3 regions of the Bacillus sp. WC2503 genome follow, and region 3 is predicted to be linked to each of the others. Evidence: predicted binding sites of a transcription regulator. Region 3 holds the regulator's gene; each other region holds the start of a gene.
The links. The regulator Rex, encoded in region 3, represses fermentation and respiration genes when NADH is low (regulators of the CRP and FNR family bind a similar motif). The targets are predictions, from matches to a motif close to TTGTGAAATATTTCACAA.
Positions count from the first base shown of each region.

Region 1: a site for Rex is predicted at 3,591-3,608, ahead of nirB (NADPH-nitrite reductase large subunit). Genes of this name have one in related genera too.
Region 2: a site for Rex is predicted at 4,202-4,219, ahead of arcA (arginine deiminase). Genes of this name have one in related genera too.

Region 1 covers NZ_JBQYMD010000001.1:1,375,918-1,381,323, forward strand. Annotated here, with positions in the region: gene ACUN26_RS07240 (uroporphyrin-III C-methyltransferase) at 1-777, opposite strand, end outside; gene nirD (nitrite reductase small subunit NirD) at 836-1,153, opposite strand; gene nirB (NADPH-nitrite reductase large subunit) at 1,168-3,573, opposite strand; gene ric (iron-sulfur cluster repair di-iron protein) at 3,881-4,588, opposite strand; partial or broken gene ACUN26_RS07260 (DUF3954 domain-containing protein) at 4,665-4,830, shown strand; gene ACUN26_RS07265 (hypothetical protein) at 5,213-5,406, opposite strand, start outside.
Region 2 covers NZ_JBQYMD010000001.1:5,033,861-5,039,266, reverse strand. Annotated here, with positions in the region: gene arcC (carbamate kinase) at 1-295, opposite strand, end outside; gene arcD (arginine-ornithine antiporter) at 333-1,748, opposite strand; gene argF (ornithine carbamoyltransferase) at 1,848-2,846, opposite strand; gene arcA (arginine deiminase) at 2,877-4,109, opposite strand; gene argR (arginine repressor) at 4,379-4,828, opposite strand; gene ACUN26_RS26020 (methyl-accepting chemotaxis protein) at 4,982-5,406, opposite strand, start outside.
Region 3 covers NZ_JBQYMD010000001.1:4,887,265-4,892,670, reverse strand. Annotated here, with positions in the region: gene groL (chaperonin GroEL) at 53-1,687, opposite strand; gene groES (co-chaperone GroES) at 1,726-2,010, opposite strand; gene ACUN26_RS25400 (CPBP family intramembrane glutamic endopeptidase) at 2,409-3,158, shown strand; gene ACUN26_RS25395 (YdiK family protein) at 3,155-3,346, shown strand; gene ACUN26_RS25390 (redox-sensing transcriptional repressor Rex) at 3,376-4,005, opposite strand; gene ACUN26_RS25385 (ABC-F family ATP-binding cassette domain-containing protein) at 4,193-5,406, shown strand, end outside.

The sequences.
Region 1 (5,406 bases), 3.5 Mb from region 3:
TGCAGATGCAAATAAAACTTTTTTACCATGTAATGGTTTACGTTCTTTCCAAGCGATTTGATTACGTAAGGAAACGACATCACCAACAATCGTCATGGAAGGGTTAGAAATATTTTCGGTTTTGACGTTATGAACAATGGTTGCTAGAGTCCCTGTGACAACGCGCTGTTTCCCAGTTGTACCCCATTCAATGACTGCTGCGGGTGTATCTTCTTTTTTTCCTGCTTGTAGTAAGTTTTCACAAATGGTAGGTAAGTTTTTTATACCCATGTAGTAGGCGATTGTGTCGCTATTGTGGGATGAATTATATTTTCCATAATCGGCCAAAGGACCTTTTGCATGTCCAGTTAGTAAAGTGACGCTATTACTGTAGTTACGGTGGGTGAGGGGGATACCTGCATAGCTACTAGCGGCGATGCTAGATGTAATACCTGGTACAATTTCATACGGAATGTTCGCAGATGCTAAAGTTTCTGCTTCTTCACCAACACGACCAAAAATAGAGGGATCTCCACCTTTTAAGCGTACAACGGTTTTTCCTTCTTTCGCAAATTGAAGGAGGTGGGCGTTAATCATTTCTTGTCGCATAGTATGATTTTTCGGCATTTTTCCGCAATAAATAAGTTCGCATGTTTCTTTTGTATAATGAAGAAATCTAGGATTTAATAAGCGGTCATATAAGACGATATCTGCACGCTTTAAGCAGTCTATCGCTTTTTTTGTAATAAGCCCTTCATCACCTGGTCCTGCACCAACTAAATATACATATCCGTTCATATTCACACCTCATCTATTTTTATTTAAAAGGAAGCCAGGGGAGGCTTCCTTTTGTAAATTACATGTTGATATAAATGTCACCATCAATAACTTCTACTTCGTACGTTTGAATACAACCGTCATCAGGTTTTTGAACTTCACCCGTTATTAATGAAATTTTCCAATCATGTAGTGGACAAAATACGAATTCTCCAGATACAATTCCTTCAGCTAATGGACCGTTTTTATGAGGACAACGATTTTCTACAGCGCGAATATCGCCATTTGAAAGGCTGAATAGGGCGATAGACGTACCTTTCATTTGCACCTCTTTACCAATTTGAATAGGAAGGTCTTCCGCACGCATAATTTTTATTTTTTCTTTCGTTTGTAACATATACTGCACGCTCCTTATTTTACAGTTTCTACTTCATACATCGCTTTTAATGAATTCGTTTCTAGTGCTTGTCCCCATGCTTCCGTATATGTGCTACGAGCTGTTTGGAAACGCTCATTTAACTTAGTGACCATATTTGTATCTTGCAGTATTTCTTTTATATGATCGAAGCCTAATCGTTCTGTCCAGTAGGCAGTGCGTTCTCCGTAAATACCAGTTTCACGATAATATTGCATGTAAGCTGTAGCGATGCGAAGAACATCATCTTCAGTAGGGACAATCATTACAAAATCAGCTTCACGCACTTCCGTACCACCATTTCCGCCGATATATAGTTGATATCCATTTTCGACACAAACAACGCCAAAATCTTTCGTAAGTACTTCCGCACAGTTACGTGGGCAGCCCGTTACACCCATTTTCATTTTATGAGGTGTATCTACCATTTCTAATGATTGTTCGAGTAGCATACCAAGCCCTAATGAATCTTTCGTACCGAAACGACAGAAACGAGAACCAACACACGATTTTACATTACGAAGTGATTTTGAATACGCATATCCAGAAGTCATATGTAAGTCAGCCCATACGTTAGGTAAATCTTGTTTCTTAACACCATATAAACCGATGCGACTTGCGCCTGTAATTTTCACAAGAGGAACATCATACTTTTTCGCAACTTCAGCAATTTTCATTAAATCATCTGCAGTTGTAACGCCTCCGTACATACGTGGAATAACAGAGAATGTACCATCATGCTGAATGTTACCATTCATTCTTTCATTAACGTAACGGGATGATTTATCATCTTCATATTCTTCTGGAATCGCCATACGTAAATAGTAATTTAAAGCAGGACGACATTTCGAACATCCGTCTTCATGTGCAAAACCGAGTACATTTCGTACTTCTTTTGGCGATTTTAAACCTTTCTCATGAATCGCTTCTACGACTTCATCACGTGATAAAGTTGTACATCCACACATACCGGCAGATTGTGCTGAGGCATCAAACGCATCTCCAAGTGTATGAGATAAAATTTGTTCTACAAGTGGACGACATTTACCACAAGAACCGGCGGCTTTCGTGCAGCCTTTTACTTCTTCAAAAGTCGTTAACTCTTGTTCTAAAATGGCATGTACGATTGTGCCTTTCGTAACACCATTACATCCACAAATCGTGTCATCCGCACTCATTGTAGCAACGTCAAGTTCACATTCTTCACCAGCTTTGTGAAGAATGGAAGCAGGTGTATATTCTTGTATATCTTCTTCTTTCTTTAACATACTAAAGAGGCGTGTACCATCAGCTGTGTCACCATATAAAACGATACCGGCGACTTTATTGTCACGAATTAATACTTTTTTATAGGAACGTTTACATTCATCAAAGATGGATATTGCTTTCGTTTGATCATCTTCATAGATTTGGCCAGCAGAGAATAAATCACAACCTGCAACTTTTAATTGCGTACCGACGATGCTGCCTGTATATCCATCAGTTTGTAAATTCGTTATATGTTTTGCTAATATTGCACCTTGTTCATATAGAGGAGCAACAAGGCCATAGGCGATACCGTCATGCTCTGCACATTCACCAACGGCATAAATGGATTCATCATTTGTTAGCATATAGTCGTTGACTACAATACCGCGATTTACAATTAAACTAGCATCTTTTGCTATTTGCGTATTCGGGCGTATCCCGACTGCCATTACAATTAAATCACAATCTACAACTTCACCATCTTCAAATTGAATGCCCTCAACATGGTCTGTACCAAGAATTTTTACCGTTTTCTTTTCCATGAGAAATTTCATGCCTTGTGCTTCTAAATCTTCACGAAGGAGAGAAGCTGCTTTTGTATCTAGTTGTTGCTCCATTAAGCTCGGCATTAAATGAACAACATGTACGTTCATTCCTAAATCAATAAGACCTCTTGCGGCTTCTAAGCCAAGTAACCCACCGCCGATGACAACGGCTTTTTTCTTATCTTTAGCAGTATCAATCATAAATTGTGTATCTTCAATTGTTCGAAATCCTGTCACACCAGGAAGGGTAGAACCTTCAACAGGTAAAATAAAAGCACTAGAACCTGTTGCGATAATGAGTTTGTCATATGTAAGAGTACGATTCTTTTCTGTGATAATGATTTTTTCTTCTCGGTTAATACTTTGAACTCTTTCGTTTGTATACAAGGTTATTTCATTTTCTTCGTACCAACTGTAGTCATTCATAATGATATCTTGCATATTTGTTTTGCCTTGTAAAACATGAGAGAGCATAATGCGATTATAGTTTGGATGTGGTTCATCTCCAAAAATAGTAATCTCATATGAATCACTATCATGTTTTAATATTTCTTCCATACAGCGTATGCCAGCCATACCATTTCCGATCATAACTAAACGTTTTTTCATATTCATTTCCCCTTTTTATGTGAAATGTTGAACAAAGTATATTATGTTTCTATTATAGAAAATAAAAAAAGAGGGAGATGTGATATTTATCACATCTTAATAATGATTCACAAATTGTTAAAATTCGGATTTATGTGGAGAGATAAGTGAAAGGGAATTTTTTATATGGGTAGGTGGGGGAGTGAAGAGACCCGCACCTAATTAAATAATAGTAAGCTGCCCAATGAAATGATAGGGGAAGTGTGACTATTTCTTACACAATGAAAAAGCAGGACATGAGCATGTATACTCATGTCCTGTGCTTTATCTATGCTTTCGTAATTGCACGTGGAAATAAAATGTTATTCTCTAAATGTATATGCTCAAATAAATCAGATTCTAGAGCTTCAAGACGTTGGTAAACAAGTCGATAAGTGCCACAAGCTCCTTCTGGAGGAGTAAAGTCATTTGTCACTTTACGAAGTTCTTTAATAATATTGCCAGCGTGGTTATGTTCATTCTCTAACTCATCCACTACTTTACGTAATTTTGCATAGTTTTCATCAGTTGGATGTTGTTCGAATTCTAAAATTAATGGGAAATCTTCTGTTTCTTCTTTAATTAAATGCTGTTCTAATTCCATCTTAAGTTCATGAAATAGCTTATGAATTTGAGCTAAATGAGGCTGACTAGCTCCATGGACGCGTAATACTTTCGTTACATACGGACTTAATTGTGGCAACTCTTCATTTAAATAGCGATGGTGCTTATTTATAACATAATCAATCAATTCGCGATAAGATGCATTTTTCCAATCAATTTCAGACTCGTTTAATAGTTTTGTTTTATCATAAAGCGTATTTAACTCTGTAAGTACTTCTGTTGCTGATAAATTTCTTTCATTAATTGCATCAATAAGTGGTTTATTACCACCACAACAAAAATCTATTCTATATGATTTAAAAAGATCACTAGCTTTCGGAAATTGTGTAACAATCTCACCGACAATAGAAGTTTCAGTAAATGTATGTTCCATATGAATGCCTCCATAAAGTTTAATGTGATAACTAAACCAAGAATAGCAATATATTAAAATCAATGTGGTGATATAAATCACTTATTATGTGTCAGTTTTGAAAATAAACGGAATATATGTTGTTAAAAATGGTCAGGTCCAACTAATAGAACCACCTCAAGGTGGATTTGGTGAACAATCATTTGTATATTCAAAATGGAAAAGTAATTCGTATGGAAGAGCGAAAAATTCGGTTAATATAATCAAATTTGAATTTTGTTAAGAAATGGGACTACAAGCATCAATAATTATATGGGAAAAAGAGCGTTATCACTGAAATAAAAAAGCCCTGCACACAGGGCATCTAAAAAGATACCTTAGCAATAATAACGATTTTGGGGACGTATTAGCTAAGGTATCTGGATGGATGGTTGCATACTAAGTATGCAGTCAAGAGCATTGTTGAATGTATTGGGTTATTCAACAAATTAAGAATAACACGAAGTTTCTGTTAATTCATCTGGTAAATTTGTCTAAAAAAATGCCTTTATAAAAGTTTTTCACCTAAGAAATGGATGCGTGGATCTTAACAAAAGCGTTATTTTAGCTAAAAGAGCATCTAACATAAGTTAAATACTCTTTGACTTAAAATAAATCTTCAGATGTATCTCTAATTGAATAGTTCTCACTAAAATTTACAATAGCAGAAATCTTTTGTTTTTTATCGTCAGCAACATGTCCGAATAGGTAAATCTCATGTGTTCTATATTCTTCCGGAGGCTCAACTTTTTTTATTACAATATCAAGAGTCTTCTCTTTTTTAAAGTAACCAATTGTAA
Region 2 (5,406 bases), 150 kb from region 3:
ATGCCTTTTCAATCGCATTTTCCATCCAATATCCAATCATCCCTTGGCTCATTGCACCACAAGTATCTAATGGCATTGCAGGTGTCTTTTCCGTTTCTGCAGCTTTTTGCTGTAATAAAATATTTCCCACTTGTGGACCATTTCCATGCGCAATTACTATATCTACATCATTTTCCATTATTTTCACAAGTTGTTCCGCTGTTTTTTCTAACGCTTCTTGCTGTGCTCCCGCAGTAGCTTTTCCAGACTGTATCGCATTTCCCCCTAGTGCAACTACAATTTTTCTTCGTGCCATATTTCAGCCCTCCAGTTGATTTCGATTTCACAACGCTTTATAAAGTAATACTGCCTGTAATTAATCCATAAATCGCAAAGAATGCTAAAGCACCAATTGCTACCGATGATGCTAATTCCACTCGAGTAAATATTTGCTTCGAACTCTTTTGCCTTTGAACATTGTAAAAAATAAAAATACCTGGCGCATATAAAGTCATTGTTAATAATAAATACTCTAAACCAGCTGCATAAACTAACCACACACCGTACATACTTGCTATCAAACCAATTATTATATTTTTATTTCGATCCGCTTCTTCAGACTTTAAGCTATGCTTCAGTTGATAAAATGCTGAAAAAGCATATGGGATTAAAATAGCTGAAGATGCTAATGAGAATGCAAAGTTATACGCCTGATCGGAAACGACGAATGTTAATAAGAACATTTGAATTAAGCCATTTGTTATCCATAATGAATTTATTGGAGCTTTATTTTTATTTTCTTTTGCAAACCATTTTGGAAATACTCCGTCTTTAGCCGCCAAATACGGAATTTCAGATGCGAGTAAAGTCCAACCTAACCAAGCACCTAATACAGAGATAACTAAACCTAAATTAATAAAGATAGCACCCCATTTTCCAACAACACTTTCAAATAAATAAGCCATAGACGGATTTTTTAAATTAGCAATATCTGCTTGCTGCATAAGTCCAAGAGACAGTAATGTAATTAAAATGTAAATGATGAGTGTACCAATTAAGCCAATAACCGTTGCTTTCCCTACATCACTTCTATTTTTTGCTCGACTTGATAAAACAACAGCCCCTTCTACCCCAATGAACACCCATAAAGTTACAAGCATTGTACTTTTAACTTGGCTGCCAACTGCTCCCCATGAAAAAGAACCAGTTTGTCCCCAAAATCCATCTAGGAACGTATCAATATGAAACGCGAAGATTCCTATAACAATAAATACAAATACAGGTACTAATTTTGCGATTGTAGTTACTAAATTCACAAGTGCTGCTGATTGAACTCCACGTAAAATTAACATGTGAACACACCATAATAATACGCTTGCACCAATAATGGATGCTACATTTTGACCGCCCTCAAAGATTGGGAAGAAATACCCTAATGAAGAAAACAATAATGTGCCGTAAGCTACATTACCAAGCCAGGCAGATAGCCAATATCCCCACGCACTATTAAATCCCATAAAATTCCCAAATCCTGCTTTTGCATAACTAAAAATACCACCATCTAAATCTGGCCGTTTTACAGTTAGATTTTGAAAAGATAATCCAAGCGCAATCATCCCAATTCCTGTTATAACCCAACCAATAATAATGGCTCCAGCACCAGCACCTTTTGCCATATCACTTGCTAAATTAAATGCTCCACCGCCAATCATAGACCCCACTACAAGCGCCGTTAATGTAAACAACCCTAATTTCTTATCTTCACCCATTCCACTCACCTCTCTTTAATTGCAATAACAATACGAAAGCAATAGTGAATGATAGTGTCTAAAGGAGGAGAAAGAAGAAAGGAAGACCCCCTTTCTTCTTTACTCCATGTTTCCTAAAGTAGCTGCCATAACCGCTTTAATTGTATGCATTCTATTTTCAGCCTGATCAAATACTTTTGAATGTTTACTGCGGAATACTTCGTCAGTTACCTCCATTTCTCTCAGCCCATATTTCTCATAAACTTCCTCACCATACATCGTTTCAACATCATGGAATGCGGGTAAACAATGTAAGAAAATCACGTTTTCATTCCCTGTTTCTTTAATCATTTTCATATTTACTTGATAAGGTTTCAATAACTCGACACGTTCAGCAAATTTTTCTTCTTCTCCCATAGACACCCATACATCTGTATAAATTACATCTGCATTTGCAACAGCTTCTTCCACATTACTTGTTATCATTACCTGTTCATTATATTTTTTTGCTAAATCAATTACTTCTTGCTCTGGCCATAAAGATTCCGGTGTACAAATACGTACATCCATTCCAACAATCGCTCCACCAACTAGTAAGCTATTAGCAACATTATTTCGTCCATCTCCAACGTAAACAAGCTTCACATTTTTTAATTTCCCTACATGTTCTCTAATTGTTAATAAATCTGCAAGTGTTTGTGTTGGATGCCACATATCTGTTAATCCATTCCAAACCGGTACACCAGAATTTTGTGCTAAAGATTCTACAGTTTCATGATTAAATCCACGAAACTCAATTCCGTCAAACATACGTCCTAACACTTTTGCTGTATCCTCTACGGATTCTTTTTTTCCAAGCTGAATATCACCTTTCCCTAAATATTCAGGGTTCGCACCTAAATCTGTACATGCTACTGTAAATGCACATCGCGTACGAGTAGAGGTTTTTTCAAATAATAGCGCTACATTTTTACCTTCTAAATAATGATGTGAGACACCGTTTTTCTTTTTCTCTTTTAATTCTGCTGCTAAATCTAGAAAATATAATAATTCTTCTTGTGTAAAATCTTTTTCAGCTAGAAAACTTCTTCCTTTTAAATTTGGTCTAGTCATTAACATACTTCATCCCTACTTTCTCCGTTATTTATACTAAATATCTTTACGAACAATTGGCATACTCATGCAACGTGGACCCCCACGCCCACGAGATAATTCCGAACTTAGCACCTCAATGACTTCTATACCATGTTCCCGCAATAACGTATTGGATACATAGTTGCGATCATATGTAACAACTACACCTGGCGCAATTGCTAATGTATTAGAACCATCATTCCATTGTTCACGAGCGGAAGCAATTGCATCTCCTCCTCCACAAGGAATAAGAACTAATTCACTTAAACCTAATACCTCTTTTAATGCTTCCATTAAAGAAGTGCGATGTGTAATTTTAAGAGTTTCCACATCTGGACCTTTTTCTAAAATATAAATATTCATATTTCCTTTTGGCCCTTGAATGGCTGGGTGAATTGTAAACTTGTCATAATCAACCATTGTAAACACTGTATCTAAATGCATAAATGCTCGGCATTTTGGAATTTCTATTGCTAACACTTTCTTAATTTTATTTTGTCGACTAAAAAGATTTTTAGCTAAACGTTCAATTGCTTTAGCTGACGTACGGGCAGATACTCCAATTGCAATTGTTTCTTCATTTAAAATTAGCTCATCGCCACCTTCAATTGGAAACTTATAATCACGATCTAGCCAAATTGGCACATTGTGATTTGCAAATCTTGGATGATATTTAATGATGTACTCCATGAATAATGATTCACGTCTACGCGCCGGTTCTCTCATCTTATTTATCGTTAATCCATCGCCCACGCTAGCTGCTGGATCACGAGTAAAATATAAATTAGGCATTGGGTCTAAGTAAAACGGATAATGATCTTCCATTAATTCATATAAATGTGTCTTCTTACTTGTTTCAATCTCGTTTTTCCGTACACCACCCATAATTTTTTGAATTAATTCTTCATTTGAAAAGGAAAGTAAATATTCTTTTAAAGTTTGATGTGCAACATTTACGTCAGCCTGTCCTTCTTCTAAAATACGATCAACAAATTCTTCTCGAAGTTTTTTATCTACTAATGCCTCAGCAGCTAGTTTTTCTAAATAAAGAACTTCAACACCCCGATTGCGTAATGTTTGTGCAAAATAATCATGCTCTTTTTGAATAATTGGTAAGTATGGAATATCGTCAAATAATAATTGTTGCAAATAATCTGGCGTTAAGTTTTCCACTTCTTTACCAGGTCGTTTTAATAAAACTGTTTGTAATTCCCCAATCTCTGAAGTAACATGTATCGGATGCTTCATTTGTTGTACCTCCTTTTAAATATGTTTGATGTCTTACAAGTACATAATAAATGCTACGCGCCTTCATCTTTGTGAAAGCATCCACATTATCATTGTGAAATATTAAACAAGTTATTTTTTTAAAATCATATGAATTTGTATTTTTATAACACTTCATCCCGATTTTTCAATAAAAAAACACATATATTACGCATATATGTTGAATATTTAACTTCCGTATTTAAACAAAAATCCTGTTTTTAATTTTTATTAAAAACAGGATTTTGCATCTAAATAATTAAATTTAACCTTTCTTCTAAAATCTCCCTATCTGATTTTGACTGAGAAATGATAAGGCATGTATCATTTCCACATACACATCCTATTTTTTCTTTCCAATCTAGCTCATCAAACAAAACACCAATAACATGTGCATTACCGGGTAATGTTTTAATAACCATTAATTGATCTACACAATCAATTTTTACAACAACCTCTCGTAATTTTTTCTTTAACTTTATATCAGTTTGTAAATGCTCTTCTGAGAAAAATTTATATATCATTAATCCTTCTTGAGAAGGTACCTTCGTTAAATTTAACTCACGAATATCTCGAGAAACTGTAGCTTGTGTTACTAATACATCTTTTTTTGCTAACAATTCTACTAATCTTTCTTGCTTCTCTATTTCATACTCCTTTACAAATTGTTTAATTAATCGTTGTCTTTTTTCTTTTTTCATAAAAGACACCCCTTTTAATATTATAGCTCGCTATAATTTTCATCCGAAAGGGACAGAAAAGAATGTTGCGGAAACGTTCATAGTTTATACTTTTTAACTGTAGATATTAAATCTAGCTAAAAAAAGGGAAGAACAGCATTCTGTTCTTCCCTTTTACATTGAAAACCGTTCAATTGTTTGTTTTAAATCCGCTGATTGTTTCTCTAAGTCTTTTAATAATTGATCGATTGCTATCATATTTTTAGACTGTTGCAACGTCACACGTGCCACTTCTTGTGAACCAGCTGACGTTTCTTCCGCAATTGCTGCTACAGCCTTTGTTTGTGCTCCTGTTTGATAAATGTGATTCACTTGTTCATTCATATAATTACTAATTTGCTTAGTTGCATCGGCTACTTCCATAACACTTGATGACATTTCTTTTAAAATTAATTCTGTAGCTTCTCCGCGTTTTGCCTCTTCTTTAGCTGTCTTCACCTGCTCTGTCATTTTCAATGCGACTTGCTGTACTTCATCTTGCATATTCCGTAATAACTGCGATATGTTTCTTGCGGAATGATCACTTTCATCAGCAAGTT
Region 3 (5,406 bases):
CTTCTTCTAATTAACTATTTATACATTGAACAGCTTCACAGAGTGATGCTTATTACATCATTCCGCCCATACCGCCCATGCCCATGCCGCCCATGTCAGGCATTGCTGGTGCATTTGGTTCTGGCTTATCAGCAACTACAGCTTCAGTTGTTAAGAACATAGCTGCAACAGATGCTGCGTTTTGAAGTGCAGAACGAGTTACTTTAGCTGGATCTACGATACCAGACTCAAGCATGTTAACCCATTCGCCAGTAGCTGCGTTGAAACCAACGCCTACTTTTTCGCCTTTTAGACGCTCTACAACTACAGATCCTTCTAGACCAGCGTTGATTGCGATTTGACGAACTGGCTCTTCTAGTGCACGAAGTACGATGTTGATACCTGTTGCTTCGTCGCCTTCAGCTACGATAGAAGCTACTTTCGTGTATACGTTCATAAGTGAAGTACCACCACCTGCAACGATACCTTCTTCTACTGCTGCACGAGTTGAGTTAAGTGCATCTTCAATGCGAAGTTTGCGCTCTTTTAACTCAGTTTCAGTTGCTGCACCTACTTTAATTACTGCTACGCCACCAGCTAATTTAGCAAGACGCTCTTGTAATTTTTCACGATCGAATTCAGAAGTTGTTTCTTCTAATTGCGCACGGATTTGACCGATGCGAGCTTCGATTTGTTGTGTGTTTCCAATACCTTCAACTACAGTTGTGTTTTCTTTCGTTACAACGATTTTACCAGCGCGTCCTAAAGATTCAACTGTAGCAGATTTTAAGTCACGTCCTAATTCTTCAGTGATTACTTCGCCACCAGTTAAGATTGCGATATCTTCTAGCATTGCTTTACGACGGTCACCAAATCCAGGAGCTTTAACAGCCACTACATTGAATGTACCACGAAGTTTGTTCACTACTAATGTAGCTAAAGCTTCGCCTTCTACATCTTCAGCAATGATAAGAAGTGGTTTACCTTGTTGTACCACTTGCTCTAATACTGGTAAGATTTCTTGGATGTTAGAAATCTTTTTGTCAGTAATTAAGATATATGGGTTATCAAGAACAGCTTCCATTTTGTCAGAATCAGTAATCATGTAAGGAGATGCATATCCACGATCAAATTGCATACCTTCTACTACGTCTAATTCCGTTGTGAATCCTTTAGATTCTTCTAAAGTAATAACGCCGTCGTTACCAACGCGCTCCATTGCTTCAGCGATTAATTGACCTACTTCTTCGTCAGCCGCAGAAATAGCAGCTACTTGTGCGATAGAAGATTTACCTTCAATTGGTTTAGAAATCGCTTTTAATTCTTCAATTGCAGCAGTAACAGCTTTTTCGATACCTTTACGAAGACCCATTGGGTTTGCACCAGCTGTTACGTTTTTAAGACCTTCACGAATCATAGCTTGCGCTAATACAGTTGCAGTTGTCGTTCCGTCACCAGCTACATCGTTTGTTTTGCTAGCAACTTCTGCTACTAATTTTGCACCCATGTTTTCGAATGCATCTTCTAATTCGATTTCTTTTGCGATTGTTACACCATCATTTGTAATAAGTGGTGAACCGAATTTTTTCTCAAGTACAACGTTACGACCTTTTGGTCCAAGCGTTACTTTTACTGCGTTTGCAAGAGTGTCGACACCGCGAAGCATCGAACGACGTGCTTCTTCACTAAATTTAATATCTTTTGCCATAATAATTGACCCCCTTGGAATTTTTAAGATTTATATAATTAACCGATAACTGCTAAAATGTCACTTTCACGTAAAATCAAGTAGTCTGTACCTTCGTATTTTACTTCAGTACCTGCATATTTTGAGAAGATGATAAGATCACCTGCTGCTACCTCTAAAGCAACACGCTCACCATTTTCAAGCACTCGACCAGTACCTACTGCAATAACTTTACCCTCTTGTGGTTTTTCTTTTGCAGTGTCTGGTAATACAATACCACTTGCTGTTTTTTCTTCTGCTTGAACAAGCTCAATTACAACGCGATCACCTAATGGCTTTAGCATGAACAATAACCTCCTCATTGTGTTATGTAAATTTTTTATTAGCACTCGAGTCACCCGAGTGCTAACACACTTATAATAATAAATAATCTCAATTTCTTTTGCAAGTAAAAAAATCATAATTTTTTCGCAAATTACTATATATACTCTTCTATATAAAATCCTTCTTCTACTACCTTTACTATATGAATCGTTGTTTCCACTACTCGTATGTTACAATATGAAAGACACCCTAAGTTGTTTTCGCTACACACACAACTTTTTCCTGTCTTCTATTTTAATTTCCAATGCAGATTTACAAAAAAAACATAATTCGAATGAAAGTTTATATCGTAGGTAGCATATTACATGTTATCCTGCCTTATCTCATACACTAGAGTTAGAAAGGATGGTTAAACCATTTGAAGAAACAATATTGGTGGATTATCGTTACATACATTTTAATGCAATTGTCGGGTATTGCCGGATTACCACTTCTTCTGAAAACCGGACTATACGATAATAGAGGATTTACCAACGAGGAAAAGTTTCAACTAATAACCGGACATTGGTCTATTATTAGCTTTTTCATTGCACTATGCGTTGTAATTTGGTTACTTAGAACAGATATTCGTGACAGGCATTTAGATGCAATGCGCTCTTCTGTTCCAGCTACAATCGGGTGGATTTTTATCGGGTTCTTCTTAGCAATCATCTCACAAAGTATTGCAGGTATGATTGAAATGTATCTATTAGGGATTACACCTGGATCTGAGAATACAGACCGACTTATGGACATCGCAAGAACGACACCTTGGTTCCTTATTGTTATATCTATAATCGGACCTATTTTAGAAGAAATCGTATTTAGAAAAATTTTATTTGGTACACTTTATAAGAGATTTAATTTCTTCGTTGCTGCTATTATTAGTTCACTCGTATTCGCAGCGATTCATTTTGATTTTACTCACCTATTGGTATACACTTCTATGGGGCTCGTATTCGCCTTCTTATATGTAAAAACGAAACGCATTATCGTTCCTATAGCAGCCCATGTAGCAATGAATACATTAGTTGCCATTGGACAGATTTTCATGAGCAATGAACAAATTCAAGAAATGATTAAAGAAGCTGAAAAAATGCAAGGCTTTATCGGAGGATTTTTTGTATGAGAAACTCACCATTGTTCATGGCTGCATTGTATTTCCTTCTCGGATGTATCTTTACACGTTTCGCCATTACGAACGTGACAGATACAATCTGGAATATGTGGACAATACTATTTGCAGTTATGGCAACAATTGATTTTAATTTGGCACTTCGCCTTATATTAGTGAAATTCACAAAGAAAAAACAATAATAAAACGCAGAGGTCACCTCCTCTGCGTTTTATTGTGGATAATTCTTTAAAAAGTAAACAAGCGTTTGTAGCTCTACAGCTAAATCAATATGATGAATTCTTATATTCTCTGACACATTTAAGCGTGCTGGTGTGAAGTTTAAAATACCGTGCACGTTTGTTTCTGCCAATCTATCGGCTACAGATTGCGCTACTGTAGCGGGTACTGTTAATATTGCCACTTGTATATCATTTGATAACCTTTCTTCTAATTCATCTAAATGATATACAGGAATACCCCCGATTTCTGTTCCAACTTTCTCTTCACTAACATCAAATGCCATTTCAATTTTTGTATTATTGTTTTTCGTGAAATTATAATGTAAGAAAGCGGTCCCTAAATTACCTACTCCAATAAGCGCTACACGTGTTATATCATCTTGATCGAGTGTTTCACGGAAAAATGATAATAAATAATTTACGTTATATCCATATCCCTTTTTCCCTAATGCTCCAAAGTATGAGAAATCTCTTCGAATAGTTGCGGAATCAACCTTTACCGCTTCACTCAATTCGGCTGATGAAACACGTTGCTTACCAGAAAGAGATAAGTTTTGGATAAATCGATAGTATAGAGGCAATCGTTTAGCAGTGGCTTGCGGAATTTTCTGCTGATCCATATAACCTCTCCTCTCTTCCTATCTTTATTCATATACTTGAATCGAATACAGAAGTTTAGTACTTATGAATTTCCTTGTATAATAAAGAGAAGAAGTATTCTCTCTTTATTTTAAACTATACACTATTTTTAGTATGATTGAGAAATATAAACATGGCAAAGTTAAGAAATTATTTGAGGTGAAAACATTGATTTTATTACAAGTAAACGGGCTTTCAAAATTATACGGTGCCGAAACGATTCTTGCAAACATAAAATTGGAAGTGCAAACGAAAGATCGTATCGCTTTAGTTGGACGAAATGGAGCCGGAAAATCTACATTATTAAAAATTATCGCCGGTGAATTATCTCATGATGGCGGCGAAATTATAAAACCGAAAGATGTCTCAATTGGGTACTTAGCTCAAAATACTGGATTAGAAACATCATTAACAATTTGGGATGAAATGCTAACCGTCTTTACACACCTACAGCAAATGGAGACAAAACTTCGAAGGCTAGAGCAAGAAATGGGAAAAGAAGAAAACTTTTCAAATGCCGCTACATATGAAAAATTATTAGCTGATTATGACCAATTGCAATTAGATTATAAAGATCAAGGCGGCTATCAGTACGAAGCAGATATTCGCTCCATTTTAAGCGGTCTTGGTTTCCCTGTTGAAACGCATCAGACGACAATTTCTACGTTAAGTGGCGGACAAAAAACGAGATTAGCTCTTGGGAAATTATTATTAACGAAACCAGACTTACTTATTTTAGACGAGCCTACAAACCATTTAGACATCGAAACATTAACGTGGCTTGAGCAATACTTACAAGGTTATCCTGGCGCAATTTTAATCGTTTCTCATGACCGTTATTTCTTAGATAAGCTTGTTACACAAGTATATGAAATTTCGAATAAAGAAAGCAGACGATTTGTTGGTAACTACAGTAAATATTTAGACTTAAAATCAGCCCTATACGAACAAGAAATGAAGCGTTACGAAAAGCAACAAGATGAAATCGCTAAACTTGAGGACTTCGTTCAAAAAAATATAGCACGTGCATCTACGACAAAACGTGCACAAAGCCGTCGTAAACAATTAGATAGAATGGAATTATTAACCAGACCATTAGGTGACTCTAAATCAGCCTCATTCCACTTCGATATTGAAAAACAAAGTGGAAATGATGTTTTACAAGTAAAAGATGCAACCATCGGTTATGATGAGGATCCTATTATTGAACATGTAAATATGCGCTTAACTCGGGGAGATAGTGTTGCCTTAGTTGGACCGAATGGAATTGGAAAATCCACATTATTAAAATCCATTGTGAATAAGTTACAGCTATTACATGGAGATGTTGCTTTCGGATCAAATGTATCTGTTGGTTATTATGATCAAGAGCAAGCTAACTT